Regions from separate parts of the Lysinibacillus sp. RC46 genome, predicted to be linked through region 2. Evidence: riboswitches for the same ligand, from Rfam matches in the RefSeq annotation. Region 2 holds a riboswitch; each other region holds the start of a gene.

Region 1 (4,252 bases), on a different contig from region 2:
TTCCATGTCCACAAATCGGTATTTCCTTTGCTGGCGTAAACCATCTAAGAAAAAAATCATGATCCTTCTTTTGGACAAAAGCTGTTGTTGGTACGGGTATCTCCTGAGCAATTTTCTGCATGGTCGACTCAGGTATTGGTGAATCAAGTAAACAGACTGCTGCGGGATTTCCCTTATAAAGTTCTGTAGTAAAAGCATTGACGATAAAATACGAGACTTTATTCAATTTTCCTCACCTCATATACTATTGGGCTCTAGACAATTACTAAAAAAAGTAATATTATGTGCATCATATCTTTAATAATTATTATATTCTGAAAAAGGTGGACATGCATGGAATTCTCAAAAAAACTACAGCTACTTCCAACTCAATTTTTTGCAGCACTTGTGCAAAAAGTAAACGCTGCTCTTGCTGAAGGGCGTGATGTTATTAATCTTGGTCAAGGTAATCCAGATCAACCCACTCCTCCACATATTATTAAAGCATTGCAGGAGGCGGCAGAAAATCCTCAAAATCATAAATACTCTCCATTTCATGGCATAGCAGAATTACGCCAAGCAGCTGCAAGTTTCTACAAACGCGAATACAATGTTGACATTGATCCTGACACAGAAGTAGCTATTCTCGGTGGTACGAAAATTGGTCTTGTTGAGTTACCGTTAGCCGTTTTAAACCCTGGTGATACTATGCTATTACCCGATCCTGGATATCCAGATTACTTATCAGGTGTCGTATTAGGCGATGTTAATTTTGAAGTTATGCCTCTTTTTGCAGAAAATAATTTTCTGCCTGATTATAATGCTTTATCCGATGCAGTAAAAGAAAAGGCGAAGATGCTTTACTTGAATTACCCGAATAACCCAACTGGCGGTACTGCAACACTTGAATTTTTCGAGGAAACAGTACGCTTTGCAAAAGAGCACAATATTATCGTAGCACATGATTTTGCCTACGGGGCGATTGGATTTGACGGCAATAAACCTATCAGCTTCCTGCAAGCTGACGGTGCAAAAGATGTCGGTATCGAAATGTATACATTATCCAAAACGTATAATATGGCAGGCTGGCGCATTGGTTTTGCAGTTGGTAACCCTGATATTGTTGCAGCCATTAACCTTATTCAAGATCATCTATTTTGTAGTCAATTCCCTGCCGTGCAACAAGCCGCGGCAGTTGCACTTACTGCTTCCCAGAGTTGCGTGGATAAGCTAAGTGCGACTTATGAGCGTCGACGAAACGTACTGATCGAAGAAGCTCAGCGAATTGGTTGGCAAGTAACAGCACCGAGAGGCTCTTTCTTTGCATGGCTCCCTGTTCCATTAGGTTTTACGAGTGAACAATTTGCCGATTTATTGCTCGACAAAGCTGATATCGCAGTAGCTGCAGGCAATGGCTTCGGTCAATATGGTGAAGGCTATGTGCGGGTTGGCTTACTTGTTAGCGAAGACCGCTTACGTGAAGCGATCAGTAGAATTGAAAAATTAAACTTATTTAACTCATGAAGTAGACTCTACCCGAAAAACTGTTCCATTAGCTCAAACTTGCTATGGGAACAGTTTTGTCTCTTTCTTGCGGATTCTTTCGCAACTAAATATTATAACAAAATAAAAAATTTTAAAAATTCAATTGACTTACTATATCCTATAATTTATATTAGTTCTATCGGATTTACAAAAAAATATTATAAATCTCTTATCAAGAGTAGCTGAGGGACTGGCCCTATGAAGCTCGGCAACCTCCTTTTTTAAGGAAGGTGCTAAATCCTGCAAACGATCATCGTTTGAAAGATAAGAGAGGACACTTTTTTATGAGCCTCTCTTAATTTTTTTAAGAGAGTTTTTTTTATTTTCAAAAACCGATAAAAAAACTTTGGAGGTATGTTTCATGAAAAAGAAAAATAAAATTTTATTAGGTTTAGCAAGTCTCACATTAGTAGCAGCATTAGTAGGCTGTGGTACTAAAGAAAATAGTAAGGATAGTCAAAGTAAGGCTATTAATGAAAATAAGATTGTAGTAGGTGTAACTTCTGGTCCACACGAACAAATTGCTGAGGTTGTAGCAAAAGTTGCCAAAGAAAATGGCTTAGAGGTAGAAGTAAAATCTTTCTCTGATTATGTTTTACCAAATACATCGTTAGCAGAGGGCGATCTTGATGTAAACAGTTATCAACACAAGCCATTCCTCGAGACATTTAACAAAGATCACAATACAGATTTAGTGCCAGTTGGAAAAACAATTTTAAATCCTCTAGGCATATACTCTGAGAAATATAAATCATTTGATGACGTTCCTGATGGTGCAACGTTCGGATTACCAAATGATCCAACAAACGGGGCTCGTGCTCTATTTGTCCTTCAAGAGGCGGGCTATATTAAATTAAAAGACGGTGCAGACTTAACAGCATCTATTCGCGATGTGGAAGAAAACAAAAAGAATTTGAAATTCATTGAATTAGAGGCTGCACAAATTCCAAAACAGCTTAGTGAAGTAGATGTAGCAGCTATTAATACAAACTTCGCTCTTGATGCTGGCATTAATCCTAAAAAAGACTCCATTCTTTTAGAATCTACGGACTCTCCATATGTGAATTACATTGTAGTACGTGCCGAAAACAAAGATGACCCAACGATCAAAAAATTTGTTGAAGCTTATCAATCTGATGAGGTACGCAATTTTATTGAAAAAGAATTCCAAGGCTCTGTAATTCCAAGCTGGTAAGTGACGATTAAGGACCATTCATAAAATCAAGAATCTGCGGGACTCCTACAGGAAAGCTAGCAGATTCTTGATTTATAGAAGGACTAAGAAAGGAGATATCACCGTATGATTCAACTAGAAAATATAACAAAAGAATTTAAAACTAAAAATGGTATCGTCAAAGCAGTAGATGGTATTAACTTGCATGTCAAAAAAGGTGAAATTCATGGGGTTATTGGCTACAGTGGTGCAGGAAAAAGTACTCTTATTCGCTGTGTCAATTTATTAGAACGTCCAACAACAGGAAAGGTATTAATCGATCATGTAGATATTACTTCCCTTTCTCTAAACGACCTTCGCAAAACTCGTCAAAAAATCGGGATGATATTCCAGCATTTTAACCTTTTAAAAACAGCGACTGTTTACAACAATATCTCGGTACCATTAAAGCTTCTAGGCTATAACGACTCCGAAGTGAAAAAACGCGTTGCAAAATATGCAGAAATTGTTGGCCTAACAGAGAAATTAGATAGCTATCCTAGCCAGCTTTCAGGTGGTCAAAAGCAACGTGTCGCTATTGCACGTGCCCTTGCCCAAGAGCCTGAGATTTTGCTCAGTGATGAAGCGACAAGTGCACTCGACCCCGAAACAACTGACGCCATTCTTGAGCTTCTCTTGAAAATTAATCGCGAGCTAGGCATCACTATTTTACTCATTACACATGAAATGAATGTTATTCAAAAAATTTGCGACGATGTATCTGTTCTTGAATCAGGGGCGGTTGTGGAATACGGCTCTGCTATAGACCTATTTTCAAAGCCTCAGCATCCAACGACACGAAAGTTTTTAAATACCATTTCTCAACGTAATTTATCCCCTTCCCTTATCGAGCAATTAAATGTTTCAGGAAGTGTTATTCGTTTAACATTCCTTGGTGAAAGTACAGGGAAACCATTACTAGCAGAAGTGAGTAAAGTTTATGATGTTCAACCGAATATTTTAACCGCCAATATCATTGAATTAAAAAACGGCATTGTCGGTAATATTGTCGTGCATCTACACGGTGAAGCACATATCGTAGAAAAAGCACTTAAGTATTTTACAGAAAACGGAGTAAGCGTTGAGGAATTAGGAGGCGAATTAAATGAATAGCATTCAAAGCTTCTTTGCAGATTGGTCAGATGTTATTGGGAAATCCATTATCGAAACCTTCCAAATGGTCGGGATTTCATTATTTTTCTCTATTTTAATAGGGATCCCATTAGGGCTTTTAATTGTTTTAACTCGCCCAGGACAATCGTTTGAAAATAAATTTCTCTATCAATTTTTCAATTTATTTATTAATATTATCCGCTCTGTACCGTTCATTATTTTACTATTCTTCATTTTACCGTTTACGAAGCTAATCGTCGGCACAACTATTGGTGTAAAAGGTGTTATTGTACCGCTTGTTGTTTATACAACGCCTTATATTGCGCGACTTATGGAAACTGCACTTTTAGAAGTTGATCCGGGTGTTGTGGAAGCTTATACAGCAATGGGTATTAAACGTCG
Region 2 (4,252 bases):
CAGCAGAGAATGAGCCAAATATATGAGGGATAATTAACTAGCTTTGGCTAGCAATTTATAACGATATTGTGTTAAAGCTTGTTGCACCAGTCTTATTTCCTCCTGCGTAAAATTTGGTATTGCATACGTACGTTCAACTAATTGGAATGTGCCGTATTTTAAATAATACTCTGTCGCAGGTAGAGGAATATGATTTGCTCCATAGCTTTCATAAGCTTCGAAAACTTCTTTTACTGTATAGCCTTCCTCTTTGACATAAACCATTTCCTTAAAAGCAGAATGTCCAAAGATCTCTTGCCATTTACGCTCAACTGACACAAGTATGTTTTGAATGGACATGTTGTTCACAAACACATGACCTTCATTTAATTCATAAATAAGATAAGATGCAATGTTTTGCGCACTATACACATTTCCCATTTAAAACACTCCTTTATCATCAGTTTTGTAGATAAGAGTAGCTACTGGCTGAGTAACTACTCCTCTTCATATATTCAAAAGTGGGGGAGCACTTATGAAACTAAATTAGTTTGAGCATTAATTGAAAACACTTTACCGATCAACAAGTCGGCGCTTTAAATTGGTTCTAGGTTGGTAGCCCTTCGAACACTTTTCTTATTTCCTAGTATAAAACAAGGATTTAACCAAGTCAACAATACTTATAAAATTACTAGGTATTAATTTTAAACCATTTCATTACTCTCACCAAATGAGGGGAGCGGATGATGTAGCAACGTTTGACGCATTACCAAATGAGGCCTATCGAATGAGAAAATACGTAAACGCTACAACATTAGCCAATGTATTTTATTTATTAAGCTTCTACTTCTTGTTGTGAAGCTGTTACTTGTTCAATAGCTTGTTCTAAATCTGCAATGATGTCCTCTACTGCCTCTAAACCGATTGATAAGCGAATGAGCGACTCGGTTACGCCAGTTTGGATTAGCTCTTCAGCAGATAGTTGCTGATGTGTAGTAGATGCTGGATGAATAATTAATGATTTAGCATCCCCTACATTTGCTACGTGTGAGAATAATTTCACACTATCGATTAATTTACGCCCTGCTTCACGTCCACCTTTAATGCCAAATGTAAGCACAGAACCGAAGCCATTTCTTAAATATTTTTTAGCTAAATTATGGGTAGGGAAATCTTCTAAGCCGTTGTAATTTACATATTCCACAGATGGGTGGTTTCGTAAATATTCAGCTACTGCTAATGCATTTTCATTGTGTTTAGGAATACGCAAATGAAGCGTTTCTAAACCTTGTAATAAATTAAATGCCGCATCAGCACTTAATGTTGGTCCAAAGTCACGTAGCAGTTGCACACGCAGTTTTGTGGCGAATGCTGCATCTGCTGTGTCAATACCATAACGCAAACCGTGATAAGAAGCATCTGGCTCAGTAAAGCCTGGGAAACGTCCACGAGTCCAATCGAACTTCCCTGCATCTACTACAACGCCACCTAAAGTTGTTCCATGACCACCAATCCATTTCGTTGCAGAATGAACAACGATATCTGCACCGTAGTCAATTGGTGTAGAGCCATATGGTGAAGCAAATGTGCTATCAATAATTAATGGCAAGCCGTTTTCATGTGCTATATTTGCTACTGCTTCAATATCTAGTACCTTTAAACTTGGGTTACCGTAAACTTCAGCGAACACGGCCTTTGTTTTATCAGTAATAGCAGCTTTGAAATTTTCTGGATTTGTTTCATCTACAAAAATCGTTTTAATACCGTAGTTTGGTAGTGTGTTAGCGAATAAATTATAAGTACCTCCGTATAAAGAGCTACCTGCAACAATTTCATCGCCTGCCCCTGCAAGATTTAAAATGGAAAACGCGATTGCTGCTGCACCAGATGAAAGTGCTACTGCTGCTGTACCGCCTTCTAATAAAGCGACGCGTTTTTCAAAAACATCTACAGTTGGGTTTGTAATACGAGTGTAAATATTACCAGCTTCCTCTAAGGCAAAAAGACGTTGCGCATGAGCAGTGTCTTTAAAAACGAAAGCCGTTGAGCGATATACGGGTACTGTACGAGATCCTGTTACCGGGTCTGGCTCTTGGCCACCGTGTAACAGCAATGTTTCTGGTTTAAATTTTGTCATTGTATACCTCCAAATGGTTATTTTTTTACGATGGTACCGGAGATGAGGAGGATTTTTTCAGTAGAAAACAAAAACCCTCTTCAGCTAAGAAGAGGGTTGCGGTTGCAAGTTTTCCTCCCCTTATCTGCCAGATCCAAGTAAGAATCTGTAGGAATTAGCACCTTAGCAAGTTCGTCACTTACTGGTTGCCGGGCATCATAGGGCCTATCCCTCCGCCGCTCTTGATAAGAGTATGAGATTCAATTTCCATCGTTGTTACAAAGTATAAACATAGACTTTTTCTCTGTCAATACTAAAATTTTATTTTTTCCGAAACTTCTGTCTGCTTCTTTACGTAATCCAAACACATACACTATTTTAGATATTTATTGTTTTGGTCACCAAAGCATGGACTGATTTCCGTTTCGGCTGGGCGTTTCCTAGGGGCTTCGGGCTAACACAATGTTAGAACTTTTGTGATGAACCCATTATTTGGAAAGGAGAATTTTTATGATAAAAGCCGTTATTATTTTTCTTCTTGTTGGTTATTTGATTGGCTGTATTCACGGCTCTAAAGTTGCTCAGTTTTTATCAGGGGTAGATTTAAAAATGGCCGGTCATGGCAATGCAGGTGCCTCTAATGCAACACTTTCCCTTGGCTGGAAATACGGCATATTAGTTGCACTGATCGATATCGGTAAAGGCGTTGCAGCTATAATCGGTGCACATGTTTATTTAGCAGATATAACACAATTAACAGAAGTACAAGTTTGGCTCTTCATCTATATCGTAGCTTCCGGTGTCATTCTAGGTCATAATTTCCCATTTTATATGGGCTTCAATGGCGGTAAAGGAACTGCTTCAATCATAGGAATATTACTTGCGATTGATTGGAAAATTGGCTTGTTTGCACTCATTTTATTTGTTATTTTATCTTTCGTGACGAACTATTTAATTGTCGGTGTACTTGAATTTTATCTCGTTTTTTGTACAGCCACTTATTTATGGATTCCTGGAGTTGGCCCAACGATTTTAGCCCTATTACTTTTTGGTATAGCCATCATTTTGCATATCGAAAATATTAAGCGATTGATGCTAGGAACTGAGCCTAAAGTAACTTCAGCATTCAAAAAGAAAAAATAAAATCTTTTGGATATTTTTGTCTTTTCTTTGACCGTATATTTTCTCGCAACTGCCCATTATCGCTATAAATAGAGGGTATTTCACATACTAGTTTTTTTACAATAATTAGACAAATTAACTTTCTTAATAAAGCATTTTACTAGCCGATGTGAAAATTACAGTCATGTTTAAGAAAGGATGAAAAGTATGTCTACTTCTGAACAAGCAAAACAGAAACGTAATTTGAAACCACTCTGGATTGGATTAGCCTTCGCTTCATTAATCATCATTACTTTTTTACCTAACAACGGCGATTTACCTGTAGCCGGACAACGAGCTTTGGCTATTTTAGCTTTCGCGGTCATCCTATGGGTTACAGAAGCAGTATCCTATCCCGTTAGCTCTGCCATGATTATTGCTCTCGTTACAATCTTACTAGGGCTAGCTCCGTCAATGGAAGATCCAACGAGAGCGTTAGGAACATCGGATGCATTAAAGTTAGCATTAAGCGGATTTAGTAATTCTGCAGTTGCACTAGTAGCCGCAGCTCTTTTCCTAGCGGCAGCCATGCAAATTACGAATTTACATAAACGTCTTGCGCTTTGGATACTTTCACTAGTTGGGACAAAAACGAAAGCCATTGTATTCGGTGCTATTTTAGTATCTATTGCACTCGCATTCTTTGTCCCTTCTGCTACTGCACGTGCAGGCGCAGTTGTACCAATACTACTCGGAATGGTAGCAGCATTTGGTTTACCACGTGATAGTCGACTTGCTGCTTTACTAGTCATTACTTCTGTACAAGCTGTTTCCATTTGGAACATCGGTATTAAAACGGCAGCAGCTCAAAATATGGTCGCTTTAAATTTCATCAAAGAACAATTCGGTGTAGATATTTCTTGGGGTGCTTGGTTACTTTACGCTGCCCCCTTCTCAATCATCATGTCAGTGGCTCTATTTTTCATTATGATTACACTAATTAAACCTGAAACAAGTAATATTGAAGGTGGTAAAGAAGTAATCAAAAAACAGCTT
Region 3 (4,252 bases), on a different contig from region 2:
GAAGCAGATGCTATATGTATACACGTGCGATGGCAGAGTGGCTAAAAGAATCAAGTTCCTTTTACGATGAAGGAACTAAAATCGGTAAGAAGTGTCCTTGATTCCTACAAATAGACAATACGATTGGCTGTGTTAACTAATTAACCTTTACTACTACTCCAACATTTACTATTATGGTTTGCCGCAGTTAAACGAAATAATAGAAACTGTCTTTATTTTCAAGAAGAGCGAAAGTCAACAATCTTCTATTTTTCAATTAAAACATGTTATTGAAACATCGCTGGAAGACCCTGTCGAACAAAGCTAGTTCGATAGGGTCCAAATCAATTTATCGGAACAATTTCAAGGTTTATCGCCCTAATTTTTAAATTTATCGCCTAACTTTTTTAATTTATCACCCAACTTTAATTTAACGCCTAACTATTATCTAAAATGGGTATCTCATGATACACTTTTTAATATAGACATTTTAATAAGGAGTCTTTACTTTGAAATCATTTTTAGCTGTTGGAATCGGCGGATTTTTGGGTGCCATCTGTCGATATAGCCTTGGTCTAGTACTTTCAAATAACGGTGGTTTTCCATTTGCGACACTTTGTATGAACTTAATTGGCTGCTTTTGTTTAGCATGGCTATTTACAACGTTTACAAAGCGAACACCTGTTATTATAGGAATTGGTACTGGCTTTTTTGGTGCTTTTACAACCTTTTCAACATTTTCTTTAGAAACGCTATTACTTTTGCAGGATAGTAAATGGCTACAAGCCGTTCTTTATATTTTTGTAAGTGTTTTTGGCGGTTTAGCTTGTGCATGGCTAGGATTTAAACTAGCAAAGGGGCGCTTCGTATGATAATGATTGGTATCGGTGGATTTTTGGGTGCACTAACAAGATTTTATCTAGGAAGATTGATTGTCCATACATACCCATGGGCAACATTTTTTATTAATATAACGGGTTCTTTTGCACTTGGCTTTCTATTTGCATTACATCCAAATGATTGGATTTGGCAGTTTATAGGGCTTGGTTTTTTAGGAGCATATACGACCTTTTCAACATTTGGTTTTGAATGTTTGCAACTCTTAGAGCAGAAAAAATGGAGGCAAGCGATTATTTATATATGCACTACAGTTTTATTCGGTTTACTTTTCGCGGCACTTGGCTTTGTCCTTGTGTAGCAGCATTTTTGAAATACTAGAGGTGATTTTTTGACACAGCCGTCCATTGAACAATTACAAGCGCTCGAAGCTGAAATTGAACAAACATTATATACTTTAATCGACTTAGAACTAGAAGAAAACTTTCCAGAAATGAATACTCGCTTTGCACAATTACTTGCAAAGGTTCAGGCTACTCAGTTAATTGATTATAAACTTGACGTCCTCGTTGATCCTCAAGGATTGGCAACAGAAACCTGCACTCTACTACAAAGTTTAATAGAAGCAAAGGCTAGACCACAAAAAAGACAACGCCTCCTAACACATCGTATGATTTTAAAAATATGGCTACGTAAAAATCAACGCTTTATGACGGAATTTTTACCACAAATGTTTTAGGTGAGGCGCCCCTCCAATTCTAAGGGCGCCTCCTTTTTCCCCCTTTCAGTTGTTAAATCAAGTTGTGCTGCGTAAAAACAGCGACACCAAAAATTCACGCTTTCCTATCCTCTAAACCTCTTACTTGTTCAATTTCCTTAATTAATATAGCTTTTAAACCAAGCTTGATTAAAAATATGTTGCAAAAATCGACTTTTTATTATAATATTTATTATTGTGAAAAAAATAATATATTTGCTTCTTATCAAGAGAGATGGAGGGACTGGCCCGATGAAATCTCGGCAGCGGAACTTATGATTTAAGTTACTGTGCCAAATCCAGCAGGCAAAGGCTTGATAGATAAGAGGAGTGTTTTATAGATATAAGGCCTCTTCTTGTTGTTACAAGAAGAGGCCTTTTTATCGTAAAAAGAATGGACAAAAGACGTGTCCAATTTTATTTTTTGGAGGTAGACATGAAGAAAGAGAATCCATGGGCGCTGATCCCATTTGTTGTTTTTTTAATTTTATTTATTGGTTCAGGGGTTATTACAGGTGATTTTTACGCCTTCCCTGTCATTGTAGCCATTTCTATTTCAGGCGCTGTGGCTTTGGCAATGAATCGAAAAGAATCGTTTGCGCAAAAGGTTGATATTTTTTGCAAAGGCGCAGGAAACTTAAATGTCATGCTGATGGTCATTATTTTTCTCTTGGCTGGTGCCTTTTCAGCGGTAGCAAAAGGCATGGGGGCAGTGGACTCCACTGTAAACTTTGCTTTATCGGTCGTTCCGCCAAACTTACTTGTCGTAGGCTTGTTCATCATCGCCTGCTTTATCTCCCTATCAATGGGTACATCGGTGGGAACGATTGTTGCACTGGCTCCAATTGGAGTTGGGATAAGCGAGCATATCGACCTTTCCATGGCTTTAGTAATGGCAGCGATTGTTGGCGGTTCGATGTTTGGCGATAATTTATCTTTTATTTCAGATACAACAATTACTGCCGTTCGTTCACAAGGTGCACAAATGAAGGATAAATTTAAGGTGAATTTTTGGATTGTGTTGCCGGCAGCTATTGTAACGAGCCTTATTTTAGGAGTTATCACAATGGGTGAAACTGCACAAGTGGAGCATTTAAGCTATAGTTGGGTAAAAATTGTTCCCTATGTTTTGGTTATTATTTTAGCGTTAGCTGGAATGAATGTTTTCCTTGTTCTGGCATCTGGGATTGTTCTTGCCGGGGCTGTTGGCTTAGCGGATGGCAGCTATCACTTAATGAGCCTTTTTCAAAAGATCGGCGAAGGAATGTCAGGCATGTATGAAATGGCATTCCTTGCGATATTAATAGCTGGAATGGTGGAGGTTATTAAGTTTAACGGAGGGATTGACTTTCTACTTCACCTTGCAACAAAAAGGATTAAATCGAAAAAAGGTGCTGAATTTGGCATTGCCGGCCTAGTGGGTTTAACAAATTTATCTACGGCCAATAATACGATTGCTATTTTAATTGCTGGTCCACTTGCAAAAAATATTGCTGAACAGTATGAGATTGAGCCGAGAAAATCCGCAAGTATATTAGATATTTTCTCCTGTACGATCCAAGGTCTACTGCCATACGGAGCCCAATTCCTGGCAGCCGCAAGCGTAGCCGGAATATCGCCAGTGAGCATGCTGCAATACTCTTTCTATCCAGTCCTTATAGGAATTTGCGGAACCATTGCTATCCTCATCGGATACCCGAAAGAAAAGAAAGCCTGAGCTTCATCACTTAAAAAAAAATATTGTTTTACCATTAAAATAATCCAATTGTTTTGAAAGAAATAATCAAAACGATTGGATTTTTTATTTGAGGCTATTCATTTTTTGTGATAGAGATAATACTTAAAAGTTACAATTACACTTTCTCATTAGTTATTTCGTAGCGTCTATATTTGAACATAAATCCAATTCCAAGAATAGGTCCAATCGCTAATATTGTAAAGATCCACTCCCATCCAATGATCCTCAGTATAATAGGGATTAGATTTATTGAAAATATAGTAAGTAAGAAACCAATACACATTTGAAAAGTAAGGGCTGTACCTACATAATCAACCTCGGCTATGTCTGAAACTAACCTTCCTAAAAACAAAATCATTCTTTGATCTATACGAAAAGGTTGGATTGTCATTTACACAAAATTATTGACTGTCCCTTGATTAAATAATACCAAATACAGGATAAAATTCCTTCGTAAATCTTATCATTGATAAAATAAAAATAATCTACTATTATTTCTTATTGAAATAATAGTAGATTCTCATATTTTATACTATTAGTTACATGAAGCCTGCAGCTTACTGTTTGATGTTTGTAACCACTCACTTAATTGTCATGTTTACCTCTACCATTCATGGCATCATCATATGGTGTATAGGTCATAGTAGGTACTTTCTTTTTCACAAAAACGCGATATATTGCCCGAACCAAAATGCTTGAAAAAATCAGACTTACAATAAGCGCAACACTATTCCCAATATTCATTCCATCCTATCCTTTCTCACTGAGTAGTTAGTTATAGTTTTCCTACTTTGCAAGTGTACTACTAATTAATGTAGGCAACTGTACTATTATATTGTCATCAAACATTGGACATGCCTAGATTGTAATATAATGATCTAAAACACCCCAATTATTTTCGAAATAATTAGATATCTATATTCTACATACTAATACTTCGG

What was found. Region 2 has a riboswitch for S-adenosylmethionine ahead of ABH966_RS22725 (O-acetylhomoserine aminocarboxypropyltransferase/cysteine synthase family protein). Riboswitches for the same ligand answer to the same signal wherever they lie in the genome.
Region 1: it holds a riboswitch for S-adenosylmethionine, as region 2 does, so the genes downstream of both, ABH966_RS26650 (MetQ/NlpA family ABC transporter substrate-binding protein) here and ABH966_RS22725 (O-acetylhomoserine aminocarboxypropyltransferase/cysteine synthase family protein) in region 2, are expected to answer to the same signal.
Region 3: it holds a riboswitch for S-adenosylmethionine, as region 2 does, so the genes downstream of both, ABH966_RS25590 (Na+/H+ antiporter NhaC family protein) here and ABH966_RS22725 (O-acetylhomoserine aminocarboxypropyltransferase/cysteine synthase family protein) in region 2, are expected to answer to the same signal.

The regions. Positions count from the first base shown of each region.
Region 1 is NZ_JBGCCF010000062.1:1,595-5,846, forward strand. It holds gene ABH966_RS26640 (PhzF family phenazine biosynthesis protein) at 1-226, opposite strand, end outside; gene ABH966_RS26645 (pyridoxal phosphate-dependent aminotransferase) at 334-1,503, shown strand; SAM riboswitch class I at 1,691-1,795, shown strand; gene ABH966_RS26650 (MetQ/NlpA family ABC transporter substrate-binding protein) at 1,886-2,719, shown strand; gene ABH966_RS26655 (methionine ABC transporter ATP-binding protein) at 2,825-3,850, shown strand; gene ABH966_RS26660 (methionine ABC transporter permease) at 3,843-4,252, shown strand, end outside.
Region 2 is NZ_JBGCCF010000034.1:45,926-50,177, forward strand. It holds gene ABH966_RS22720 (hypothetical protein) at 34-420, opposite strand; gene ABH966_RS22725 (O-acetylhomoserine aminocarboxypropyltransferase/cysteine synthase family protein) at 815-2,116, opposite strand; SAM riboswitch class I at 2,234-2,347, opposite strand; gene ABH966_RS22730 (glycerol-3-phosphate acyltransferase) at 2,606-3,238, shown strand; gene ABH966_RS22735 (DASS family sodium-coupled anion symporter) at 3,425-4,252, shown strand, end outside.
Region 3 is NZ_JBGCCF010000049.1:10,653-14,904, reverse strand. It holds gene crcB (fluoride efflux transporter CrcB) at 489-851, shown strand; gene crcB (fluoride efflux transporter CrcB) at 848-1,177, shown strand; gene ABH966_RS25595 (hypothetical protein) at 1,208-1,555, shown strand; SAM riboswitch class I at 1,794-1,901, shown strand; gene ABH966_RS25590 (Na+/H+ antiporter NhaC family protein) at 2,010-3,290, shown strand; gene ABH966_RS25585 (DUF3951 domain-containing protein) at 3,897-4,055, opposite strand.